2 regions of the Stenotrophomonas sp. 116085_Sma genome follow, and region 2 is predicted to be linked to the other one. Evidence: riboswitches for the same ligand, from Rfam matches in the RefSeq annotation. Region 2 holds a riboswitch; the other holds the start of a gene.
What was found. A riboswitch is a leader RNA that binds a small molecule or an ion and turns the genes downstream of it on or off. The one in region 2 is predicted to bind glycine.
Positions count from the first base shown of each region.

Region 1: another riboswitch for glycine. It lies ahead of gcvP (aminomethyl-transferring glycine dehydrogenase); the one in region 2 lies ahead of ACZK0Z_RS20060 (trimeric intracellular cation channel family protein).

Region 1 is NZ_CM151057.1:3,652,450-3,657,847, reverse strand. It holds gene ACZK0Z_RS17115 (amino acid permease) at 1-301, shown strand, start outside; gene ACZK0Z_RS17110 (VOC family protein) at 442-852, shown strand; gene gcvP (aminomethyl-transferring glycine dehydrogenase) at 945-3,812, opposite strand; glycine riboswitch at 3,875-3,977, opposite strand; gene ACZK0Z_RS17100 (multidrug effflux MFS transporter) at 4,279-5,398, shown strand, end outside.
Region 2 is NZ_CM151057.1:4,334,700-4,340,097, reverse strand. It holds gene ACZK0Z_RS20085 (MarR family winged helix-turn-helix transcriptional regulator) at 1-299, shown strand, start outside; gene ACZK0Z_RS20080 (DNA alkylation repair protein) at 296-1,036, shown strand; gene ACZK0Z_RS20075 (DUF6616 family protein) at 1,083-1,421, shown strand; gene ACZK0Z_RS20070 (hypothetical protein) at 1,512-1,769, shown strand; gene ACZK0Z_RS20065 (3-deoxy-7-phosphoheptulonate synthase) at 2,067-3,140, shown strand; gene ACZK0Z_RS20060 (trimeric intracellular cation channel family protein) at 3,352-3,969, opposite strand; glycine riboswitch at 4,054-4,157, opposite strand; glycine riboswitch at 4,171-4,260, opposite strand; gene ACZK0Z_RS20055 (GIY-YIG nuclease family protein) at 4,301-4,576, shown strand; gene ACZK0Z_RS20050 (nuclear transport factor 2 family protein) at 4,724-5,155, shown strand; gene ACZK0Z_RS20045 (hypothetical protein) at 5,159-5,398, shown strand, end outside.

The DNA of each region.
Region 1 (5,398 bases), 680 kb from region 2:
CCCGGACCGGGTGCTGCCGGTGCTGCTGAACATCGTCGGTTCCACCTGCCTGCTGGTGTGGACGCTGTCGCTGGTCTCGCAGCTGGTGCTGCGCCGCCGCGCCGATCGCCTGGGCACCCGCCTGCCGTTCCGCATGGCCGGTTTCCCGTGGCTGACGGTGTGCGCGCTGGGCATCCTGGCGCTGATCTTCGGCCTGCTGCTGAGCGAGTCGCATACCCGCCTGCAGTTCCTGTCGATGGTGGCACTGACCGCTACGATCGCGGCCGGCAGTGCCATCGCCCGGCGCATGCGCGAGGCGTGATCCCGTAGAGCCGACCCTACGGTCGGCTGCCGTTCGGGCAGATGTCAGCCGAGCATGGGCTCGGCTCTACAGAGGGCATACATTCGGCGTGTAATCCTGCTTGCGTGGGCCGTCACCGGCCCGTCGACCGGGAGTACCGCATGCTGCGCAGCCGTCCCTTCCTGATGTTCACCGGCCAGGCCGAGGCCGCCCTGGCCCTGTACGCCGAAGCCTTCGCCGATTTCCGCCTGCTTGCCCTGCAGCGCCACCCCGAGGGCGCCGGTGCCGGTGTGCCTGGGCAGGTCCGCCAGGCCATCTTCCTGCTGGGTGGCACCCACTACCTGTGCTTCGACAGCCTGGACGTGCACGACTTCACCTTCAGCCCATCGATCTCGCTGTTCGTCGAGTGTTCCGGTGCCGAGCAGTTCGAGCGCGCCGCGCGCGTGCTGGGCGAGGGTGGGCACTGGTTGATGCCGGTGGGCGACTATGACTTCAGCAACCGCTACGGCTGGGTGCAGGACCGCTTCGGCGTGTCGTGGCAGCTGAGCCTGGGGCAGATGCCGGACCCGTGATCGGATGCTTGTGGGTGTGGACCTTGGTCCACACACCCTCATGAAAACGGCCCGCTTGCGCGGGCCGTTCTCTTTACCGATGCAGCGAGGAATCAAGCCTCGACTTCATCATCCTTGTAGGCATCGACCGGGATGCAGGCGCACATCACGTTCTTGTCGCCATACACGTTGTCGACGCGGGCCACCGGCGGCCAGTACTTGCTCTGCTTCAGGCTGGCCAGCGGGAAGGCGGCCAGTTCGCGCGGGTAGGCGTGGGTCCACTCGCTGGCGGTCACCGCGGTCGCGGTGTGCGGCGCGTTCTTCAGCGGGTTGTCCTCGCGGTCCAGGCGGCCGTCTTCGATCGCGGTGATTTCCTCGCGGATCTGGATCATCGCGTTGATGAAGCGGTCCAGCTCGTGCAGCGACTCGCTCTCGGTCGGTTCGACCATCAGCGTGCCAGCCACCGGGAAGCTCAGGGTCGGGGCATGGAAGCCGAAGTCGATCAGGCGCTTGGCCACGTCCTCGGCGCCGATGCCGCTGGTCTTCTCCAGCGGACGAACGTCCAGGATGCACTCATGCGCCACCAGGCCGTTGCGGCCGGTGTACAGGGTCTTGAAGTGCGGGGCCAGGCGCTTGGCGATGTAGTTGGCGTTGAGCTGCGCGACCTGTGTGGCCTTGCGCAGGCCTTCACGGCCCATCATCGCGATGTACATCCAGCTGATCGGCAGGATCGATGCACTGCCGAAGCTGGCGGCGCTGACCATGCCGACCGGACCGTTGTCACCCAGCTTGCCCGGCAGGAACGGGGCCAGGTGCTCCTTGACCGCGCACGGGCCGACGCCCGGGCCACCACCGCCGTGCGGGATGCAGAAGGTCTTGTGCAGGTTCAGGTGTGAAACGTCCGAACCCCACTTGCCCGGCTTGGCGACGCCGACCAGGGCGTTCATGTTGGCGCCGTCGGTGTACACCTGGCCGCCGTGCTTGTGGATGATCTCGCAGATCTCGACCACCTCTTCCTCGAACACGCCGTGCGTGGACGGGTAGGTCATCATGATCGCGGCCAGGCGGTCGCTGTACTTCTCGGCGTTGAGGCGGATGTCCTCGACGTCAACGTTGCCGTTGGCGTCGGTCTTGGTCACCACGACCTTCATGCCGCACATCTGCGCCGAAGCCGGGTTGGTGCCATGTGCCGAATCCGGGATCAGGCATATGTCGCGGTGGCCCTCGCCGCGCGAGCGGTGGTAGGCGCGGATCGCCAGCAGGCCGGCGTACTCACCCTGCGCGCCGGAATTCGGTTGCAGGCTGACTGCGTCGTAGCCGGTGCATTCGACCAGCATCGCTTCCAGCGTGTCGATCAGTTCCTTGTAGCCCAGCGCCTGGTCGGCCGGCACCAGCGGGTGGATCTGCGAGAACTCCGGCCAGGTCACCGGAATCATCTCGGCGGTGGCGTTGAGCTTCATGGTGCACGAACCCAGCGGGATCATCGTGCGATCCATCGCCAGGTCCTTGTCGGCCAGCGAACGCAGGTAGCGCAGCAGCTCGTGCTCGCTGTGGTGGGTGTTGAACACCGGGTGGGTCAGGAACGCGGACTGGCGCAGCAGGCCGGCCGGCAGCGCGTCGGCGGTGCTGGCATCCAGCGCGTCGACGTCCAGCGAGGCACCGAACACGGCCGCCACGGCAACGATGTCGGCGCGGGTGGTGGTTTCGTCCAGGCTGATGCCGACCGAGTCGCTGTCGATCGCGCGCAGGTTGTAGCCGGCGGCGCGCGCCTTGGCATGGATCTCATCGGCATGCACGCCGGTGACATGCAGGGTGTCGAAGAAATCGCCACCGACCTGCACGCCGGCATTGCGCAGCGCTGCGGCCAGGATCGAGGCCAGGCGATGGGTGCGGCGGGCAATGCGGGTCAGGCCTTCCGGGCCGTGGTAAACGGCGTACATCGAGGCCATCACCGCCAGCAGCACCTGCGCGGTACAGATGTTGGAAGTCGCCTTCTCGCGGCGGATGTGCTGCTCGCGGGTCTGCAGGGTCAGGCGGTAGGCCGGGTTGCCCTGGGCATCGACCGAAACACCGATCAGGCGGCCCGGCATCGAGCGCTTGTAGGCGTCACGGCAGGCCATGAAGGCGGCGTGCGGGCCACCGAAGCCGAACGGCACGCCGAAACGCTGGCTGTTGCCGACCACGATGTCCGCGCCCCATTCGCCCGGGGCGGCCAGCAGGGTCAGGGCCAGCAGGTCGGTGGCCACGGCCACCAGGCCGCCGCGTGCGTGCACGGCATCGACCAGCGCCTTGTAGTCGCCCACCTGGCCGAAGGTATCCGGATACTGCAGCAGCAGGCCGAAGGCTTCCGCTTCCAGCGCTTCGGCCGGGGTGCCGACGCGCAGCACGATGCCCATGGGCTCGGCGCGGGTACGCAGCAGTTCCAGCGTCTGCGGATGCACGGCGTCGTGCACGAAGAAGGTGTCCGACTTGGACTTGGCCGAACGCTTGGCCAGGGTCATCGCTTCAGCAGCGGCGGTGGCTTCGTCCAGCAGCGAGGCGTTGGCGATTTCCATGCCGGTCAGGTCGGCGCACAGGGTCTGGAAGTTGATCAGCGCTTCCATGCGGCCCTGCGAGATTTCCGCCTGGTACGGGGTGTAGGCGGTGTACCACGCCGGGTTTTCCAGGATGTTGCGCAGGATCACGTTCGGCGTGTGGGTGCCGTAGTAGCCTTGGCCGATGAAGCTGCGCAGCACGGTGTTCTTGTCGGCGATCGCACGGATCTTCGCCAGTGCCTGCACTTCGGTCATCGACTCCGGCAGCGCCAGCGGCGCCGGCGACTTGATCTTGGCCGGCACGATGGCATCGGTCATCGCATCCAGCGACGCGTGGCCGACGACGTCGAGCATCTGCGCGATCTCGGCGTCATTGGGGCCGATGTGGCGCTCGACGAACGCGTTGTGGTGCTCGAGCTCACGCAGGGAAGGGGTGTTCTGGGACATGGCGAAGGATCCGTCAGGAAAGGGCACACGCACGGGCACAAGCCGCCGGTCGGCGGTCTGCGGGGCGCCCCTCTGTCCTTTTGCCTGAGAGTTTAAAAGCGCGGAAAACCGCAGCTTCGTGCCCCTTCGGCGCCGGATCGAACCGGTCTCTCCAGAGTTGTGTTACGGGTGGTATCGGGCCTGAGCGATTACGGGCGTTGCGCCTTCGGCAGCGGTGTTCCGCTTCTCCCACCGTGTTGCCCGCTGATTATAGCCCGTTGCGGGCGCGGCGGCCGCCTCCGCCCCCTGACCGCCGCGCCTGAATGGCCGATGGCCCGGCCGTGCGTTTTGTGCAGTGCTGCATGGCATCAAGCGCAATCCCCACCTATGATGGGCGGATACCCGAATTCATCTGGCGCCGTCCCCGTTGCTGCGGGACCGGCGCCCGCCGTGCTTGCCCCGCATGGCCCTGCCGGACGTTTCCTCCATGACCGCCGCTGTTGCCCCCTCCACCCGCCGCATGGCCCTGCTGCTTGCCGGCCTGGCCATGTTCGGCCCGTTCTCGATCGACACCATCTTCCCGGCGTTCCCGCAGCTGGCCCAGCGCCTGGCGGTGGACGAGGTGGCGGTGCAGCAGACCATCAGCGTGTACCTGCTGTTCTACGGCCTGATGAGCCTGGCGCACGGTCCGCTGTCCGATGCCTGGGGCCGCAAGCGGGTGATCCTGGGCGGCCTGGTGGTGTTCGTCGGCGCCTCGGTCGGCTGTGCGCTGTCCACCGACCTGAGCACGCTGCTGGCGTTCCGCGCGCTGCAGGGCCTGTCGGCAGGTGTCGGCATGATCGTCGGCCGCGCGGTGATCCGCGACCTGTACCACGGCCACGATGCCCAGCGGCTGATGAGCCAGGTGTCGATGCTGTTCGGCATCGCCCCGGCCATCGCACCGATCATCGGTGGCTGGATCCTGCTCAGTGGCGCAGGTTGGCCGCTGATCTTCTGGTTCCTGGTGGTGTTCGCACTGGTCCTGCTGGCGGCCACCGCGCGCTTCCTGCCGGAAACCCATCCGGTCGAGGCGCGGGTGCCGCTGTCGCCGCGCGTGCTGCTGCGTGACTACGTGCGCATCGGCTTCAACCCGCGCTTCCTGCGCCTGGCGCTGGCCGGCAGCATCGGTTTCGGCGGCATCTTCCTGTACATCTCCTCGGCGCCGGTGTTCGTGATGCAGCACCTGCACCTGGGCGAGGGCGGTTTCGCGTGGTTGTTCATCCCCACCATCGGCGGCATGACCACCGGCTCGTTCCTGTCCGGGCGCATGGCCGGGCACACCACGCCCACACGCCAGGTCGCCATCGGTTTCAGCCTGTGCGCGCTGTCGGCGCTGCTGAATGTCGGCTACGTGGCGCTGTCGCCGCAGTTCGTGCTGCCGTGGGCGGTGCTGCCGATCTTCCTGGGCGGCATGGGCATGTCGCTGATCTTCCCCATCCTGGCCCTGGCGGTGCTGGACATGTACCCGCACCAGCGTGGCCTGGCGTCGTCGCTGCAGGCCTTCGTGCAGCTGATGATCAGCACGGTGGTGGCGGGCGTGGTGTCGCCGCTGCTCAGTGCCAGCCCGC
Region 2 (5,398 bases):
GCACACTGCCACCGCATGAACTGGCCGAGCGCGCAGGTGTCACCCGCGCCACGATCAGTGGCCTGATCGATGGCCTGCAGCGCGAAGGGCTGCTGCAGCGGCGCAGTGACGCCGAAGACGGCAGGCGCCTGCAGATCGTGCTGACCACACAGGGGAAGTGCCTGGCCGAGGCGCTGTTCAACCAGCACACGCAATGGATAGGCGGCTTGTTCAGCGGATTGGACGCGGAAGAACAGCAGCAGTTGTCGCAGCTGCTGCACAAGGTCTGGCAGCACACCGATACAGGTCGTGGGGCATGAGCGGGACCGTGACGGCTGAGCGATTGAATGCGCTCAACACTGGCAGCGTCGCCGCCAGCCACCTGGCCGAATGCCTGGCGGTGGATTTCGCAGCGCTGTTACAGGCGGTGGCACCCGCACTTGAACATGACGCGCTGCACCGCATGCGCGATGCTGAAGGCAAGGGCATCACCCAGCGCATGGCCCTGGCTGCCCGGTTGCTGCGCGAAAGCGGGCAGGGCGCTCCTGCGAAATGGCAGGAGCATGCGTCCGATTCCGTGCGTGGCTGGGCCTGCTACCTGATTGGCAGCGATGCCAGCGCAACGTTACCGGCCAAGCTGCGTGCGATGCGTCCGCTCGCCGATGATCCGCACTTCGGCGTGCGTGAGTGGGCGTGGCTCGCGCTGCGTGCAGATATCGTTGCTGCACCGTTGCAGGCGCTGGAGTGCCTGCAGCCATGGACGCAGCAAGCTTCACCCTACCTGCGTCGCTTCGCCTGCGAAGCACTGCGCCCGCGTGGCGTGTGGGCCACGCACATCGCGTTGTTCAAGCAGCACCCGGACCATGCATTGCCACTGCTTGAAGCGCTGGCCGACGATCCGGATCGCTACGTACAGGACTCGGTTGGCAACTGGCTCAACGATGCCGGCAAGACCCAGCCGCGCTGGCTGCGCGATCTGTGCGCGCGCTGGCAGCGTGAACACGACGGCAGCGCCAACGCCTACATCCGCAGGCGCGCACTACGCTCGCTGCGGTAGTGCCGGCCGCTGGCCGGCAACCCTCAAACCCTCAAGGAAGAACCCCATGTCCCACATCTTCATCGAGCTCTACACAGCCACCCCTGCCTGGACTGCGCTCCCGCGTGACCAGCGCACCGCCTTCTTCGCCCGCATCGGCGCCGGCATGCAACAGTTCGATCCGGCCCGCATCACGCCGGTGGCGATGGGCCGCGTGGCCGCGGATGCAGCGCACGGCGGCAGCGAGCAGTTCCATGCTGTCTGGAGATGTGCGAGCCGGGAAGACGCCGATGCCCTGGTGGAAGGCATTGCCGCCACCGGTTGGCATCAGTACTTCGCCACCACCAATGTCGTCGGCGCGGACGATGGGATGGGGCAGCACCTGGCCGATCTGGCTGCCTTGTAGCGGCGCCTTCGGACGCGCATGGCACATGCGCCTGTCACCCGGACGCGGTAAACAGTGCACTGCCCCTGTCCATCCGCACGGAAGTCGATCATGCAGAGCACGCTCCAGGTAACGCTGTACGGCCCGCTTGGCGACACCCCGGCGCTGCAGCTGCCGCAGGTGGAAGGGCCGTCGGTGGCGATCCCGGAACCGCTCCTGCGGCGGCTGGTATCCGACCTTTACACCGCCCGTTCCCTGCTCAATCCCGAGCAGCTGGATGAGGCCCGGCAGGAACTGGGGCGCGTGCTGGAGCGCTGGGCCGACATCCATGAAGGCCTGCTGCTGGACGTGGAAGTGCATGGCAGATGAGCGACTTCGCGTGCCTGGCGCCGCATGGATGGCCCAGGTGCGCGACTCGCTGAACCGCGCCCCCAGTTGCGGATGAAACATTTTGCACTGCGCAGAAGCTGTGCTATCAATAGAACCCATGAACGCAGCCCCCACCAGCTTTTACTGGTATTACTTTCCGAAGCCACTGGCGGAGGAAGGACTGCGCTCACCCTGAAGAAAGCTTCAGACGCATTCCCGAAAGCCGCCAGCGAACCTGGCGGCTTTTTTCATGCCGCCACGCTGGGGACCCCCAACGTTCCGGAGACCTCCCCCCCAATGCCCCCGCACACCGACGACCTGCGTATCCGCACCATCGAACCGCTGACACCGCCTGCCCAGCTGCTGGCGATGCTGCCGTGTGACGATGAAGCCTCCGACACCGTCAGCGCCTCGCGCGCGGCCCTGCACCAGATCCTGCATGGCCGTGACGACCGCCTGGCGGTGGTGGTCGGCCCGTGCTCGATCCACGACCCGCACGCCGCCATCGAATACGCCCAGCGCCTGAAGCCGCTGCGTGACGCACTGGCCGGCGAGCTGGAAATCGTCATGCGCGTGTACTTCGAGAAGCCGCGTACCACGGTGGGCTGGAAGGGCTTGATCAACGATCCGGACCTGGATGGCAGCTTCAGGATCGACAAGGGCCTGCGCATCGCCCGTGGCCTGCTGCGCGACATCAACAAGCTGGGCCTGCCGGCCGGCGTCGAGTTCCTCGACGTGATCTCGCCGCAGTACATTGCCGATCTGGTGGCCTGGGGTGCCATTGGTGCGCGCACCACCGAAAGCCAGGTGCACCGCGAACTGGCCTCGGGACTGTCGTGCCCGGTCGGCTTCAAGAACGGCACCGATGGCAACGTGAAGATCGCCGCCGACGCGGTGGGTGCGGCCTCCAATCCGCATCACTTCCTGTCGGTCACCAAGCAGGGTGGCACCGCCATTGTTTCGACCACCGGCAACCCGGATTGCCACGTGATCCTGCGCGGTGGCAAGCAGCCGAACTACGATGCAGGCAGTGTGGCCGAGGCCTGCCAGGCGCTGGCCAAGGCCAAGCTGCCGACGCGCCTGATGATCGACGCCAGCCATGCCAACAGCCTGAAGAACCCCGAGAACCAGCCGAAGGTGATCGAAGAGATCGCCGTTCAGTTGGAAGACGGCGAACAGCGCATCGTCGGTGTGATGATCGAGAGCCATCTGGTCGGTGGCCGCCAGGAACTGGTGGAAGGCCAGCCGCTGGTCTACGGGCAGAGCATCACCGATGGCTGCATCGACTGGGACACCACCGTGACGGTGCTGGAGCGACTGGCTGCGGCCGTGCGCGCCCGTCGTGAAGTGAAGGTGTCCGAAGCCGCCTGATGGAAGCCGCCTGAGTGCGGCATGTGTGTGGATGGCGGCCAGCGCCTGCGGGGGTGCGGCCGCGATCAGGGTCGGTCGGAGTTGGAGGCCGACCCGTCCGCACCGGCGATGCGCCTGGCGCTGCGTATGTGCGACAGCGCCAGGTACATCGCCGGGGTGGTGCAGGCTTTGACTGGTAGCGCCGGGCCATGCCCGGCGAACACGCCATCGTTCAATGCACCTCGTCGTGATACACGAACTTCGGCATTTCCCAGCGGTAGTGGATCGCCAACAGGCGCAGCGCAAACCCGCCACCGAGGCAACACAGGATCGCGGTGGCGTCGGCCACGCCCCAGTGCAGCAGCAACAGATACGCCGCGCCGGTCAGCAGCGCGATGATCGCGTACAGCTCCTTCTGGAAGATCAGCGGTACTTCGTTGCAGAGGATGTCGCGCAGCACGCCGCCGAACGCACCGGTCAGCATGCCGGCGATCAGCACGATCGGCATCGCATGGCCCGCTTCGCGTGCGATCGAGCAGCCGATCAGGGTGAAGGCGATGAGGCCCAAGCCATCGAGCACGAGGAAGGTACGGCGGAAGTGGTGCATCCAGCGCGCCACCCATGTGGCGATCAGCGCCGCGCACACGGTGAAGCCCAGGTACTCGGGGTGCTTCACCCAACCCAGCGGGTAATGGCCGAGCAGGATGTCGCGCAGCGAACCGCCACCGAGGGCGGTGACGCAGGCGATCATGACCACGCCGAACAGGTCCATGCGGCGGCGGCCGGCGGACAGCGCGCCGGTCATGGCTTCAGCGGAAATGGCGATCAGGTAGATGATGGACAGCAGCATGGGGCAGGCTCCGGGCGCGGTGGGGCCGGCCATGCGCGACTACCGCCACTGCCTGCGCAATGACGGGACGACGATGACCGGTGCCGCTCCCGCTGTCCTTTTGCCTGAGAGTTCAGCGGCGTGGGCCGCGTGCCCCTTCGGCGGATCGTCCCGGGCATGCCCGGTGACCTCTCTCCAGCTCGGCGAGTCGAATGCATGGTTGGTGGGATTCCAGCCCACCGGCCTGAGCGATCATGGGAGCCTGCGCCTTCGGCGGGCGCCAGCGTGGCGCCTCTCTCCTGCATTCGGCCGTCAGTATATCCGCTGCAGTGCAGCACGGCATAATCCCGCCATGGCCCCGTCCCCCCGCCCGTGGTTCCTGTACCTGCTCGAATGCCGCGATGGCAGTTATTACGCCGGCATCAGCACCGATGTGGAGGCGCGATTCGCCGCCCACCAGGCCGGCAAGGGCGCGCGCTACACCCGGGCCCGGCCGCCACTGCGCGTGCTGGCCGTACGCGAATACCCGGACCGTTCCGCCGCCTCGCGCGCCGAGTGGCAGCTCAAGCAGCAGCCGCGCGAACGCAAGCTGGCCTGGCTGCAGGCGCCGGATCCCGCGCTTCTGTAGAGCCGAGCCCGTGCTCGGCTGTTGTTGCTGCTGCTGCCTGATGGTCAAGCCGAGCATGGGCTCGGCTCTACAGTAGATCCACGCCACGCGTGGATGGGCTACCCGGCCCGTGCGATGATCGCCTCGCGCCCAGCGCTGGAGACCCGGATGTCCACGATCGCCCTGCTGTTCGCCCTTTCCGCAGCCATAAGCCCCGCCGCCGACCCGGCCACCATCGAGGCCATCGAAGCCACCTGCCATGACTACGTCGACGGCCAGCTGGAGGCGGACCCACAGCGCGTCGCACGGTCCCTGCACCCGGACCTGGCCAAGCGCGCGGTCCTCGGTGATACACCCGATGAGCGCCTTGGCCTGCGCCGGATGTCGAAGGAAGAGCTGGTCTCACTGACGAAGCAGGGCGCGCTGAAGACCCCGAAGGAGCAATGGGACCGCCGCTGCACGGTGCTGGATGTGACCGGCAGCGCTGCCTCGGTGCGGCTGGAAACACCGTGGTTCGTCGATTACTTCCACATGGGGCGCTTCGGGCAGCGCTGGGTCATCGTCAACGCACTGTGGTACCCGAAGCCGAAGGCGCAGTGACTGATGCGTGCCGCCGGCAAGGCATGGATCTCCGTCGTCGTGCTGGTCGCCGGCATCGCGCTGCTGCCTGGCCTGCTGTACCTGCTCGGGCTGACGCTGGTCGAAGGCCGGCCGCAGCCGGCAGACCGTGTGCCGAGTGGTGTGGCTGCGTGCACCAGTGAACCACGAACGGGATACCAGCCGATGAACCCGTGGCGTTTCATCGCCCAGTTCTTCGACAAGGACGTGATGAAGAAGAAGGTG